Regions from separate parts of the Sphingomonas sp. OTU376 genome, predicted to be linked through region 1. Evidence: predicted binding sites of a transcription regulator. Region 1 holds the regulator's gene; each other region holds the start of a gene.

Region 1 (4,655 bases):
CTGGCGCGACCCGCCGAAAGTGCAGCCGGTCTATGTGCCGGAGCAGGGACTTGCACCTGTCCGGACACGAAATCGCTGGCGCTGACAGGGGCTTCGGGCTCTCCTCGCAGCATGATCCGGAACCCGAAGAAAAGCGACACGATCGAAGTGCGGCTGCCCCATGCGGTGAAGCGCGCCTTCATGGAGCAATGCCGGGCCGAAGGGCGGACGGCGAGCGATGTGGTGCGCGGCTATGTCGATGCGCATCTCGCCGGCGACGCGCCTGCGCCAAGCCGGTTGCGCCGCTGGTGTCGCCCTTTGGCCGCCGTAGGGATGATCGGGGCGATCGGGCTGGCCATGCCTGTCGCGGTGACTGCCGCACCGGATTTCCGGCCGAGCTATGCCGCGTTCGATCGCAATCATGACGGAGTGCTCACCCCCGACGAATTCGGTCCGAAGCGCGCCGAGCCGCGAATCCGGTGCGGGGAGCATCGGGTGATGGCGCTGCCGCTGCGCCGGGCCTCGATGCCCGATATTCGCGGGTTGCGGCCCTTTGCCATTTCCGCGTCCGACTTCACCCTGGCCAAGGCCGATGCCAATCGGGACGGCAGGGTCAGCTTCGCCGAATTCGCGGCGCACCGGCTCAGGATGTTCCGCGCCGGCTTCGACCTGCTCGATGCCGATCATGACGGCACGCTTTCGCCCGCCGAATATGCCGCCGCCTGGAACCTGTTCCACTTCCTGGGCCGGCAGCCCGATGTGGCGCCGTTCCAGGAGCTCGACCGCAGTGGCGACGGCAAGGTCGCCTGGAACGAGTTCCTGGCCTGAGCCTCAGTACTTTCGCAGCAGGCCGGCCAGCCGGCCCTGCACGCGGACCTGATCGGGACGGTAGCGCTGGGCGTTATAGTCGCGATTGGCCGGATCGAGCCGGATCATCGCGCCTTCCTTGCGGAAATACTTCAAGGTCGCCTCGGCATCGTCGATCAGCGCCACGACGATCTCGCCGTCGCGCGCCGTCTCGGTACGGCGGATCAGCGCATAGTCGCCGTCGAGAATGCCGGCCTCGACCATCGAATCGCCGGCCACCTCAAGCGCATAATGCTCGCCCGCGCCCAGCAAGGCCGCGGGAACCGGGAGCATCGACGAGCCTTCCAGCGCCTCGATCGGCGTACCCGCGGCGATGCGGCCGTGGAGCGGGATCTCGATCACATCGTTCGCGGGAACTGGTATCTGGGCCGCAGGGGAGGGATTCGAAACGGCCACCGCGGGGGCGGCGGACCTGGCCGCAGCGGCCGGCTTCGCATCGCCGCGCTCGGGCATGCGGAGCACTTCGAGCGCGCGGGCGCGGTTCGGCAGGCGGCGAATGAACTCGCGCTCCTCCAGCGCCGAGATCAACCGATGCACCCCCGACTTCGACTTGAGATCGAGCGCTTCCTTCATTTCCTCGAACGAAGGCGAGACGCCGGTCTCGGCAAGCCGATCGGCAATGAAGCAGATGAGCTCGTGCTGCTTGCGCGTGAGCATCCGGTTTCTCCTGGCGTGGAACAGACTGCGAACGTTTATGCAATGTTCCGCGCGCTTGTCAAGCGATGTCGAGGATTTCCGCCGAGTCGCCCGTTTTCGCCTCCGGCGCCCCGGCCGGACGCACGATCAGGCACGTCGCCCGCGCCAGCGTGCGCAGCATCGAGCTGTCCTGGATCGTCGCGGCAAAGGCGCGGCCCTCGACCAACTCGGCGCGGAGATAGTCAGCGCGCGCGCCCGTGGCGGGCAGCGGTTCACCGAGCGGCACCGACCGGCTGCGCGGCAAGGGATCGGCGGCCCCCGCCAGATGCGCGACCAGCGGCCGCACGAACAAGGTCGCGGTGGCGAACACCGACACCGGATTGCCAGGCAGGCCGAGCAGCATCGCCTTGCCCAGCCGGCCCGCCATCATCGGCTTGCCCGGGCGCAGCGCGATCTTCCAGAAATCGATCTCCGCCCCCGCCGCGAGCAGCGCCGGGCGGACCAGGTCATGATCGCCGACCGAGGCCCCGCCCGTCGTGACGAGCAGATCGCAGTCGAGCGCGCGGAACGCCGCCTCCAGCACGTCCAGGCGATCGGGCAGGATGCCGAGATCGATCAGCTCGACCGGAAGATCGGCCAGCATCGCGGCGAGCAGCAGCCGGTTGGTCTCGGGGATCTGGTCGGGCCCGAGCGGCGCGCCTGGCGGGACCAGCTCGTCGCCGGTGGAGAGCAGCGCCACCCGGACCTTGCGGCGGATGGGGAGGGTGGCGTGGCCGGCCAGGGCGGCAAGCGCGAGGGCGGCGGAGGTGATCCGGGATCCGGCGCGGAGCAACACATCGCCCTCGCTGAAATCGAGCCCGCGCGCGCGGACATTGCCGCCAAGGCGCGGCGGGCCTTCGCCGGCCAGTGCGAGATGATCGCCCTCCCGCGCGGCTTCCTCCTGGACGAGGATGGTATCGGCGCCGGGCGGCAGCGGGGCGCCGGTGAAGATGCGCACGGCCTGGCCCGGGGCGACCGCGCCGGCAAAGCCGCGCCCGGCAGCGCTCTCGCCGATCACCTGCCAGGGGCCGGGCAGATCGGCGAAGCGGATCGCATAGCCGTCCATCGCCGACAGGGCGGAAGCGGGCTGGGTACGGCGGGCAAGGACATCGCGGGCGGCCCAGCGTCCGGCGGCCAGGGCGATCGGCACCGCCTCCTCGGCGAGCGGGGCGGCGCGCGCGAACAGGCGCTGCTGGGCTTCGGCGACGGGGAGGAGAGCGGCGGGCATGGCGCCTGCCTAGGGCAAGCGGGCGGGGGTGCGCCAGTAGGTGGTGCGGGAGTTACGCGGTCATCATCCCGAGAAGTTGATTTCGTTGTGCTCCTGACATTGTCAGCCAAGTGGGGAGCGCTTCTTAGGTCGTAAAGATCTGGAGAGGCGATATTCTAGCGATGGTGGGTTGTTGAAGTGGTTCAGGTGATAGGAGATATGCCGTGGCCGCATGACAAGAAACCGAAATGGTTCAATTTTGCCAAGGGTTTTACTTGAGGGATGGAATTGGAGCAGGCAGAGTTGATTGGAGTTTCATCGGTATCAATACCGATATTTTTCTCTGGTATGCGTGCATTTGGCTCTCTGGGGGCTTGGCCATGTTCGCACTACTTTCTAGCGCTCTGTTGGCCGTAGCGTCACAGCAGGTTCCGACGCATGAAGACACCGAGCTTGATTGTCGGCGATCTGTAGCGCCGATCAACGTGCAAGCGGTTCCGGCACGTATCACGCGATCTGGCATGCCGGGCAATAGCGGGCCGAGGCTCCAAGGTTTCGTCGATCTGCCCGGGGGACGACCATCGGTGCCTGGCATTGATGTTTCCAAGTATCAGGACGAGACCAACTTCAACGCTGCGCGCGTTTGTGGTGCGCGCTTCGCCTATGTGCGCTTGTCGGCTGGCACGCAGGAAGCAAATGAAAGCCAGCTGTTTCGCCTGCATTGGGCGGCAGCCCGCGATGCTGGGCTGTTGACCGGCCCCTATCACAACATGAGTTTCCTTCCGGCAAGGGCGAAATCTTGGGCATCCGCCACCGCGGATGCGAAGGATGGTCTCATGCGGGCGATTATGAACGACGCGGCTGCAATTGCGCAGATGCAGGCAGATATCTTCCTTGATCATCTTGATCAGGTGCTGCGCCTCCAAACCCTGCCGGATCGGTTGACTGAAACGGATGTGCCGGCATTCCTGCCGATCGCGCTGGATCTCAGCTATGATCCTCTGCCTGGCGCGACTGCGGAAGATCGACGCGCATATGGCGCTGTGATCGGACGCATGGCATGCGAATTCATTGCCAGGGTGCACGCACGGCCCAAAACAAAAACCAGTGCCGTTATCCTGTTCGTATCGGCTGATTTCTGGCGAGACTACGACCTCGCCCAGAACACATGTGGCCTCGCTGATCTGCCAGTCTGGATCAGCTACCATCTGGCCAGCGCGGGAGCGCCATCACCTGATGATCCGATGGAGCGCAAAGACCTGGATCGGCTTTGTCGCCCGGATTCGCGGCCCGATCGCTGCATCTTCCAGCAATATTCTTCGTACGGTGGCTTCGCGCTTTATCGCAACGATGCCGTGCTCGACGTCAATCGCTTCTTCGGCAGCGAGGCAGATCTGCGATCCCATCTCCAACTCTATCGCTAGGGAGGTTCGCGCATGCGCAGCATTCAGCAGGCCCTGATCCTTGGCCTGACATTCTTGTTCAGCTACGGCATTGCGGTGGCGGCGCCCTGTTCGCATCCGCGCGCTATGGCACCAGGCAAGTTTGATCTTCCTGATCCGTGGGGCAATGACGGGGGAGTCGTCGTCGACGGATTTCTCGATCTCGCAAGTTCTTCCGGGCCACAAGAAGTCAGCCACGGCGTGGATCTCTATCGCTATCAGGCCCACGCGGACTATGATGAGTTGAAGCGCTGCGGAACGCAATTCGCGATCCTCAAATATGCCCCGAACCAAGCGCACGTTTTTGCCAGCCATGCCGCTGGCCTTGCACGTGTAGGTATCCCGGTGTGGCCCTATTTCTACTTAGGAATGGACAGCGCCTATCGATTTAACCGGGAACGTTTTGAAGCGGCCGATCCGAGCAACGCCGATTATGCCGCAATGGCGGAGACGGGGCGGGCGGAAGCGCGCGACATGATAGTCCT
Region 2 (4,655 bases), on a different contig from region 1:
GGTTCGAGCGCGGGGTGCGGCCGATCGGCGACTGGTCGATGTCGATCACCTTGTCCAAGTGCTGGAGGCCGGTGATCTTGTCATGCTTGCCGGCGAGCAGGCGGGCGCCGTTGAGCTGGCGCGCGGCGGCGGCATAGAGCGTGTCGATCGTGAAGCTCGACTTGCCCGAGCCCGAGACGCCGGTGATGCAGGTGAAGGTGCCGAGCGGGATGCTCGCGGTGACGCCGCGCAGATTGTTGGCGGTGGCGTTCTCGACGGTGAGCTTCTTGCCGGTGCCCTTGCGGCGCTTCTTCGGGACCTCGATCTCGCGGGTGCCGTTGAGATAATCGGCGGTGACGCTGCCCTTGGTGTTGAGGATCTCGTCGAGCGTGCCGCGCGCGACGATCTCGCCGCCATGGACGCCGGCGCCCGGGCCCATGTCGAGGATATAGTCGGCGCTGCGGATCGCATCCTCGTCATGCTCGACGACGATCACGGTGTTGCCGAGGTCGCGCAGGCGGCGGAGGGTGGCGAGCAGCATGTCGTTGTCGCGCTGGTGGAGGCCGATGCTCGGCTCGTCGAGGACGTAGAGCACGCCGGACAGGCCGCTGCCGATCTGGCTGGCGAGGCGGATGCGCTGGCTCTCGCCGCCGGACAGCGTGCCCGAGGTGCGGTTCAGGTTGAGATAGTCGAGCCCGACATTGTTGAGGAAGCCGAGCCGCTCGTCGATCTCCTTGAGGATCGCGCGGGCGATCTCGCGCTGCTGGTCGGTGAGCGTGGCGGGGAGCTTCTCGAACCAGGCGAGCGCGTCGACCACCGAGAGGCGGGTGGCGTGACTGATGTCCTCGCCGGCGATCTTGACCGCCAGCGCCTCGGGCTTGAGGCGGGCGCCGTGGCAGACCTCGCAGGGGTGCGCGGCCTGGTACTTGCTGAGCTCCTCGCGCATGAACGCGCTCTCGGTCTGCAGCATGCGGCGGTTGAGATTGCCGATCACGCCCTCGAACGGCTTGCGGACGTCGTAGCTCTTCTTGCCGTCGATGAAGGTGAGGGTGACCGGCTTGCCGCCGGTGCCGTGGAGGATGATCAGCTGGACCTCGCCGGGCAGCTCGCGCCACGGCGTGTCGAGGCTGAAGCCGAACTCGCGGGCGAGGCTGCCGAGCACCTGCATGTAATAGGGGCTGGGCGGGTTGGACTTGGCCCAGGGCACGACCGCGCCCTTCTTGATCGACAGGTCGTGATTGGGGACGACGAGATCCTCGTCGAACACCAGCTTCTCGCCCAGGCCGTCACAGGTGGGGCAGGCGCCCTGGGGGGCGTTGAACGAGAAGAGGCGGGGCTCGATCTCGGGGATGGTGAAGCCGGAGACCGGGCAGGCGAATTTCTCGGAGAAGACGATGCGGTTGTCCGGGATGCCGGTGCCCTTCATCGCGCCGCCGGTGACGTTGAACTCGGCCCGGGCCTCCGCCACGCGGGCGCCGGTGGCCTCGGCGACGGTCGCGTCGACCAGATCCACGTACGCCAGGCCCTCGGCGAGCTTGAGCGCGGTCTCGAAGGACTCGGCAAGGCGGGTGGCGATGTCGTCCCGCACCACCAGACGGTCGACCACCACTTCGATGTCGTGCTTGTACTTCTTGTCGAGGGCGGGGGCTTCCTCGATCAGATAGGTCTCGCCGTCGATGCGGACGCGCTGGAAGCCGGCGCGCTGCCACTCGGCGAGCTCCTTGCGATACTCGCCCTTGCGGCCGCGCACGACCGGGGCGAGGAGGAGCAGGCGGGTGCCCTCGGGCAAAGCGAGGACGCGGTCGACCATCTGCGACACGGTCTGCGCGCTGATCGGCAGGCCGGTGACCGGGGAATAGGGCACGCCGACGCGCGCCCAGAGCAGGCGCATGTAATCGTAGATCTCGGTGACCGTGGCGACCGTCGAGCGCGGATTGCGCGAGGTCGTCTTCTGCTCGATCGAGATGGCAGGGCTGAGGCCCTCGATATGCTCGACGTTCGGCTTCTGCATCAGCTCGAGGAACTGGCGGGCATAGGCCGAGAGCGACTCGACATAGCGGCGCTGGCCCTCGGCATAGATGGTGTCGAAGGCGAGGCTCGACTTGCCCGAGCCGGACAGGCCGGTGATCACCGTGAGCGTGTCGCGCGGGATATCGACGTCCACGCCCTTGAGATTGTGCTCGCGCGCGCCGCGGACGGAAATGGTGGTAAGTGCCATGCCGAGGGTTCTAGCTTTGTTCTGTTGGGGTTTCTAGTGGGGAGATAGGAACGCCCGGCACAAAGCGCCAGTTGCCGGTGTTGCTTGGGATGGCGGGGTGCATCGCGCGTTCTCCGCTTCCTTTCGCAAAGCTGCACGTACATTTCACCCGCCGTTCAGCGCCCGGGGTGGAAATTTGCGCGGACATGCAGGAGGGATGGGCGATGCGGTTCGAGAGGATGTTCCGGCTGGGTATGCTGGCGGGCGTGGCGTTGGCCATGCCCGGCCTGGCGATGGCCGCGGTGCCGGTTGCGAAGGCGGCGGCACAGGCCGGCCCTCAGTCCGGACCCCAGTCCGCCGAGGACTATCAGTGGATCGACCGCGCCGATGCGCTGTGGGACGCGATCGGCGACTCGCCGCCCGACTTCGCCTTTCCCTTCGAAGGCGCCGAGCCCTGGGCCTGGCAGACGACCGACGGCTATACGATCATCGTCGAGGATGCGGGCGAGGGCGGCATCCGCAGCTATTATTTCGCGCCGGGCGCGCGCGGGCCGTTCCTGGCGGTCGAGCCGGGGATGAGCTTCGCCTATGAGAGCGGGCGGCTGGCGATGGTCTATGACGCCGATGGCGAGGCGACGCCGCGCGGCGAGTTCGGCGATTATGACGATGCCGCGGGCGACCTGTACGACCGCGCGCTGCGGCTGCGCGACGCGATGTCGGGGCGCGACTATCGCCCGGTCGATGCCGATGTCTGGATCGATACCAGCCCGCTGATCTTCAGCTTCATCCAGAGCTGGGACATCGGCCGCAGCCGCTATCCCGGCTGGGCGCGCTACCATGCGCGCAGCGACGCGGCGGCGTGGCGCCGGCGCTTCGACGCCGAGCAGCGCCGCCGGCGCGACCAGGCGCTGCGCTTCCGCCACTGGCGCGACGGCGGCTTCCAGGGCCCGCCGCCGGGCCGCTTCCACCGGCCGGACGGACCGGGCCGGCCGGGTGCGGGAAGACCGAACCAGCCGGGATCGGGCTGGTCGCGTCCGCCGGGCGGCGGGCGGCCGGGCCGGCCGGGCTGGGGCGGGCGCCCCGGCACCACGCCCGACGCACCGGGTGGCGGCACCCGCCCGCCGGTGACGCGCCCCGACAATTTCCGGCCCGACGGCACGCCGGGCTGGCGGCGCGGCCGGCCCAGCCTGCCGGCGCCGAGCGATGTCGCGCCGGATACGCCGCCGGCACCCGATGCCACGCGCCCGCCGCGCCCGCTGCCCGATGGCAGCGGCACGGGCTGGCGGCGGCCTTCGCAGCCGGGCGCGGGCAATCCGACCTGGTCGCGGCCGTCGCGCCCCGAGGGCGGCTGGCAGCGGCCCAATCCGCCGGTGGTGACGCCCATGCCGGCACCGGGCGCGCCCTCTACCGGCGACGCCACGCCGTCCCGGCCGGGCTGGAACCGACCCTCGCGGCCCGAAGGCGGCTGGCAGCGGCCGAACCCGCCGGTGGTGACGCCGGCACCGGCACCGGCGACGCCCTCGACCGGGGATGCCGCGCCGTCCCGGCCGAACTGGAACCGGCCTGCCCGGCCCGAAGGGGGCTGGAGCCGGCCCGATCGCCCCGAAGGTGGCTGGCAGCGGCCTTCGGCACCGAGTGCGACGCCTGCTCCCGCGCCGGCGGCGCCTCCGGCAGCGGACAATGCGCCGAGCCGGCCAAGCTGGTCGCGGCCCTCGCGCCCGGAAGGATGGCAGCGTCCGGCCACGCCGAGCGCGGCGCCGCGCCCGAGCTACAGCCCGCCGCCCCAGGCCGCTCCGGCGCCGCGCCCGAGCTATACCCCGCCGCCTCCGCGCACCGCCTCGCCGCCGCCGCCCCGGTCCGCGCCGCCGCGGCCGGCCAAGCTGCCCGACAAGAACCTGAGCGTCGACTAGAAGGGCAGCAGCGCTTCGTAGAGGCTGAGCGGCGCGATGCCGGGGAGATCGGCGCCGCGCCGCAGCAGGAAGGCGTGGCGGACGATCTCGGCCTGCTGCTCGATGCCGTAGCGCCCGAAGGGGCGGCCGGGCTCGAGGATATAGTCATAGCGGCAGAAGGGATGGCGCTGGAGCGGCAGGAACAGGCCAGACTGGTGCTGCCAGACATGGGCGAGTTCGTGGATGAACAGCCCCTGCAGCCCGAGCGGGGCATGCGCGAAATCCTCGCGGTAGAGCCCCGAGGCCGGGTTGAAATGGATCGTGCCGAGCGGCGCCATGGTGGTGTGCCGCGGCTGGAAGAACGCCCATTTGCGGTTCGCTACCGCCGCCCGGGCGGGATCGAGCGCGTCGCCGAACACGCTGCGGGCGAGCTCGGCTTCGCCTTGGGTGAGGGGGCGGGATCGGGCCATCCGCTCTAGATGGCGGGTGGCCGGCGGCTTGTCACCAGCTTGGCGCAGGCGTGTCGGGCCGGCAGCGGACCAGGGTGCCGCGCGGGAGGGCGCCGCGCTCAAGGCCGATGATCCGCAGGG
Region 3 (4,655 bases), on a different contig from region 1:
TCAGGTCGAGCCAGATCCCATCGGGACCGGAGGGAGAGGCAATTGGCGTCCACCTGCCAACGGCATGGAGCGCCAGACGCTCAAGCCAGACCTGATCGCCCTCCGGGTCGGCTTCGCGCACATCGAGATCCGCTACCAGCGCGCGGGCGTGTGCCGCAGCCATGCCGGGCGCCAGATCCCGCGCCAAGGCAATCGGACAGGCCGCCGTCACCACTTCACGCTGCCCAACACGCTCGATCAGGACGGTCGGGCGTTCCCAAAGCTCCAGGGTCGGCCTCGGCATTGCAGGCTGCGGGGGCGCCCCCTCATCTGGCGGCATGGCACGAAACGGATGCTGCGCCGGCTCAGAACGCCGGCCAAGCTCCCGCATGGGCGGGCGCTGATGCGCCGGCAGCCTGGCAATCCGCTCCGCTTCCCCTTGCCGGCTATGCGCAGCGTCCTGCGCCCAGCGGGAGCCGGGTCGCCAGCCACCGCCGCGCGGGACCGAGCATGCCCCGGGGTCATCGTCGACCGCCGGCGGCAGGACGGATGCTGTGGACCAGAACCGCTCAGGCGGCGCGACTGGCCGCTCCAGCCGCCGCAGCCGCTCGATTGCGAACTGGGGCAGGTAGAGCGAGGCGACCCTTGGCATCGCAAGCCTCGACCAGAAGAGAAAAGGGATTGCCGCCGCGCTGGCGAACAAGATCGACCGACCAGCAACTCCGCCCGACCCCAGGATGCGCCAACGGCACCGACGGCGCGCAGCCGATCCGCCAGCGCGTACATGCTGCGGACGGGATCTCGAGCGGATCGCGCGCCTTTCGCGCCCAGCGCCGCAGCAGCAGCATCGGCGTGCGCCCATCCGCGGCAGCGAGCTGAAGCCGGCGGGTTGCGGTCTGGTCGGCCGCCTTCACCTCGGCAACTACCGCGGCAAAGCTCCCGTCGCGCAGGCAATCCTCGGCAAGGGCGAGTGCCATGACCTCGTCCCTGCCCTGGCAATAGATCAGCTTCGTCGGCGGGAGCCCCGCCTGCTCAAGGCCCGGCGCGTAGAGATCGAAGCTCGTCAGAGCCCAGACACTGGTCGCAGTGGCTTCACGGGCAAAACGCGCGGCCACACCGGCAGCGAACAGGGTCGCCGCTGCATCGTCGCCCAAGGTGGGAGATGCAGCCGCGATCTCGTGCAGGCCGCCACCGTCCAACCCGCCATGGGCAAGCCGCGAGTCGATCGCCTCGATCCCGAATGGTAACAATGGGGCACCGCTCGTCACCGGCACGGCGATACGCGCCTTCAGCTCGGCGAGCAGGCGTGCGCGATCATTCTCGGGAAAGGGAGCGGCGGTTTGCATAAGGGAATAACGACTCGTTCGTTCCCATTATGTTCCGCGCATATCGTCCCTTCGTCAAGCCATGGGTTTTACCCACGCCCGTCATCAGGCGCGTTGCTACCCGGGCGGCCAACAAAGGGTGGAAAGCGGACGGGCGGCTTCTGCGAGGATCGGCCTTGCGAGACTTGGGAGATTAGTCGACCGGACAGAGACGGAGGTGAGCAATCCCATCCTGGGTCCAGGCGTGCACCTTAGATCACCCCCCCTCGACATCCGGAATAAATACGGCTGTCGTAAACCCTGAAGCGCTGTGTCGCCGCTCAACCTTGCCTCCGAGTTGCTTCGCGAGGAGTCGAACAAGCTTGGACCCGAGACCGGGCTTGCTCTCGGCGTCACAACCGATGCCATCATCCGAAACGATGATCTCCAAGCCGCTGTCCCTCTGGGTGATCTCAACCCTCACGATCCCACCGCTCTCGCCGGGATACGCATATTTGAAACTGTTGGTCACCAGTTCGTTCACGATCAGGCCGAGTTGGACTGCAACGGGTCCAGCCACGTCAATGGGGTCGCACTTCACCCGCACCGCAATGGGGCGCACGTCGCGCAAAAGATCTCCCAGCCCGTGGCACAATCCGCCGACATAGTCCGCAAGATTCACCCGTCGGTAGTTTCTGCTCTCGCGCAGCCGCTCCTGCGCTTGGGCCACGACGAGCACCCGCGCGTTGGCTGCGTCGAGCGCCGCGCGGACCTCGGGATTATTGGATGCGCGGCTTTGCAGATTCATGGCGGCAGAAATGATTGAGAGATCGTTTTTTGTGCGGTGCGCGAGTTCCTCCAAAAGCAATGCCTTAGCGGCCTCGCTTTCGTTGAGTTTCGTGATCGTCTTGCGCAACAACTCCGTGACGGCCGACATCGTAAATCCGATCAGGACGAATATCGCCAAGGCCAGCCACGCCTGCATCCCGACGTTGAGTGTGAATCTCGGTTCTATGAAGAGATAGGCAGCGATCGCCGCGCTGAGGATAGTCGCAAAGAATCCAGACCCCCGGTCAAACAGCAGTGCGCAGAGAAATACCGCGGGAATGAATAGCAGCAGGGGAAAATGCTGTAGCGGCCCCTCGAGCGCGTAACGAAGGCCCGTCGCTGAAAGGATGATAAGAGCGCTGGTCCCATATCGCACTGCGGTGCCATGCCCTCGGTTCGGGAGAAGCCGGACCACTAGGTTTTCGATTGATGGAGCTCTCGGGGCGTCCGACATATTCTGCAGGCCACCTTTCCAGCCGCGCCGGGATGTGAACCATTCGAGCGGCGCGCGCGCTAACTCAGATCAACCTGGAGGTATCGCCTCTAAACTTGTGTTCACTGGTTCGTGCCTCCGATGAAGCGTCGCGCAACGTGCGGCATCGCCATAACGACGACGGTCCGGAATTGGGGCTTTTGGCCTCCTGTCCGCTTCTGGACGGGCGGCTGCCCGGCTGAGCGACCGACAGCGGTGGACTGCCGCCCGACCGATATCAGCGCTTCCCTAGCCGTTCCAAGGGCACATCTTGCGCTGCATGCGACCAGCCCCGGAGCCTCTATTTCCAATGAGCCCCAAATTTCGCCTCCATCCGACGAAGTTCCTCATCAAGCACGGCCACCTCAGCGTCGTTCTGGTCCGCAACTGCGAAGCGGATGCGGGTACTGAGCTCGGCCATGGCATACTTGGCGTATGCCAGCGCATTTGCCTCGCGCTCGATCACCTCTGTCGCTTGGCTTGCGAGGGATTTCAGGAGTTCAAGGCCTTTCGCGTCCACTGTCCGGGGCTTCTGGTCCAGCAGGCATAATGTACCCAGCGCAAAGCCATCGCTGGTTACGAGAGGTGCGGCAAAATAGGCACGCACGTTCATCTCAAGCACGGCGGGAGCGAACTTGAAGCGTGGCTCGTGCCAAGCATCGGGGACACACAAAGGCGCGTAATTGCGAACTCCAATCGCGGCGTCGCAGAAGCTGTCCGGCCTGGCGAACTCCCTAGGATCGAAGCCGTAGGCGACGGCTAGCCACAATGTGGAGCGGTCGACGATAGACACTGCGGAAAAGGGAAAACCGGTCCCTGCGGCTACCCGCTCAACGATTTGGGAGAGCTCGGCGTCGCCGCTCATGCCAAACACGCCGCTCGTCAGCACGCGCGCCTGCCGCCGCAGCTCTGCGAGTTCCCGCTGGTTACATTCGCGAGCCTGTTCGATCAATTCGAACTTCCTTAATCGATCCAGCGCCTCTATACTCGCGCTAACGCCAACTCAGGCGCGAACCACTGTCACCTGACAAATATTATTAAGCCATTCAATGATAATGAGGCAATTCTACCAAATTTAAACGAGGCGCGCGCATGTAATATTGCTCACCAGCTCAGAGAATATTTGCGCTACTAAGACATATCGGCGAAATGAAAGTCGGCCTTCGGGCTCTTCACGATCGAAGCAAATGATACTGCCATGCCGCTCCGTCGAGCCAATCGTCCTAACGCACGTTAAACTGCAGAGCTTGGCCGCAACCTCGCGCGATCCTGTGGGTTGGGCAGTGACCAGAACGTTGGGTAGCCGGACACGTACGATCCCGATCGCGCGCGGGTGCCTGCCCTATGAACGGTGGCCCCGGTCGCAGGCGCGCGTTGGCTTCGGCGCGCGCAGGCACCCGCAAGGGCCTTCGACGAGGACCTATGAAACCCGAATTCCTGACCATCCCCACCCATGCGATCACGCGTCGCGATCCCAAGCGCTGGTCGGTCCGCAGCGAAAGCGATGCGCTATCCGAGGTGTTGCTGTGCGGACCCGCCTATCTCGCTCCGGTGCCATGCTGCTCGGTCACGCGCGACAGCCTGGGCGATGGCCATCAAACCGATACCGCCAAGGCGCTCGCGCAGCACCGGCAGTTGCAGGCGTTGCTGGAGCAGCTCGGGACGCGTTGCCATGTGCTCGACCCGCTCCCGGACCTTCCCGACCTATGCTTCACGCGCGACTGCGCGGTCGCTACCCCGTGGGGACCGGTGCTGCTCAATCCGGCGGTGGCGCATCGGCGGCGCGAGGTGGACCATGTCGCGCGCTATCTCGGAAATCGGGGCGGCGGGCCGCTGCTGCGGATCGAAGGCGGCACCGTAGAGGGTGGCGACGTCTGCGTCGCGCGCGACGGGCTCGCGATCATCGGATGGTCCGGGGAGCGGACCAGCCTTGCTGGCGCACAGATACTGGGCGAGGTGTTTCGCGGCCATGGCTGGGAAGTCTTGTTGTGCCCGTTCGACGCCTACCACCTCCATCTCGATACGATCTTCTGCATGCTCGACGCGCATTTCGCGCTTGCATGCATCGACGC

Evidence for each region. The regulator LexA, encoded in region 1, represses DNA repair genes until DNA is damaged. The targets are predictions, from matches to a motif close to GTTCCNCNCTTGTTCT.
Region 2: the regulator LexA is predicted to act here: its motif matches at 2,205-2,220, upstream of uvrA (excinuclease ABC subunit UvrA).
Region 3: the regulator LexA is predicted to act here: its motif matches at 1,346-1,361, upstream of AAHM44_RS19080 (ImuA family protein).

Annotation. Positions count from the first base shown of each region.
Region 1 covers NZ_JASATQ010000022.1:19,367-24,021, forward strand. Annotated here, with positions in the region: gene AAHM44_RS11335 (ComEC/Rec2 family competence protein) at 1-85, shown strand, start outside; gene AAHM44_RS11340 (EF-hand domain-containing protein) at 112-807, shown strand; gene lexA (transcriptional repressor LexA) at 811-1,503, opposite strand; gene AAHM44_RS11350 (molybdopterin molybdotransferase MoeA) at 1,562-2,749, opposite strand; gene AAHM44_RS11355 (glycoside hydrolase family 25 protein) at 3,109-4,152, shown strand; gene AAHM44_RS11360 (hypothetical protein) at 4,165-4,655, shown strand, end outside.
Region 2 covers NZ_JASATQ010000012.1:38,432-43,086, reverse strand. Annotated here, with positions in the region: gene uvrA (excinuclease ABC subunit UvrA) at 1-2,197, opposite strand, end outside; gene AAHM44_RS07565 (hypothetical protein) at 2,401-4,086, shown strand; gene AAHM44_RS07560 (vgr related protein) at 4,083-4,535, opposite strand; gene AAHM44_RS07555 (hypothetical protein) at 4,567-4,655, opposite strand, start outside.
Region 3 covers NZ_JASATQ010000055.1:25,197-29,851, forward strand. Annotated here, with positions in the region: gene AAHM44_RS19075 (DUF6504 family protein) at 1-283, opposite strand, end outside; gene AAHM44_RS19080 (ImuA family protein) at 549-1,325, opposite strand; gene AAHM44_RS19085 (sensor histidine kinase) at 1,561-2,487, opposite strand; gene AAHM44_RS19090 (GAF domain-containing protein) at 2,885-3,535, opposite strand; gene AAHM44_RS19095 (dimethylarginine dimethylaminohydrolase family protein) at 4,006-4,655, shown strand, end outside.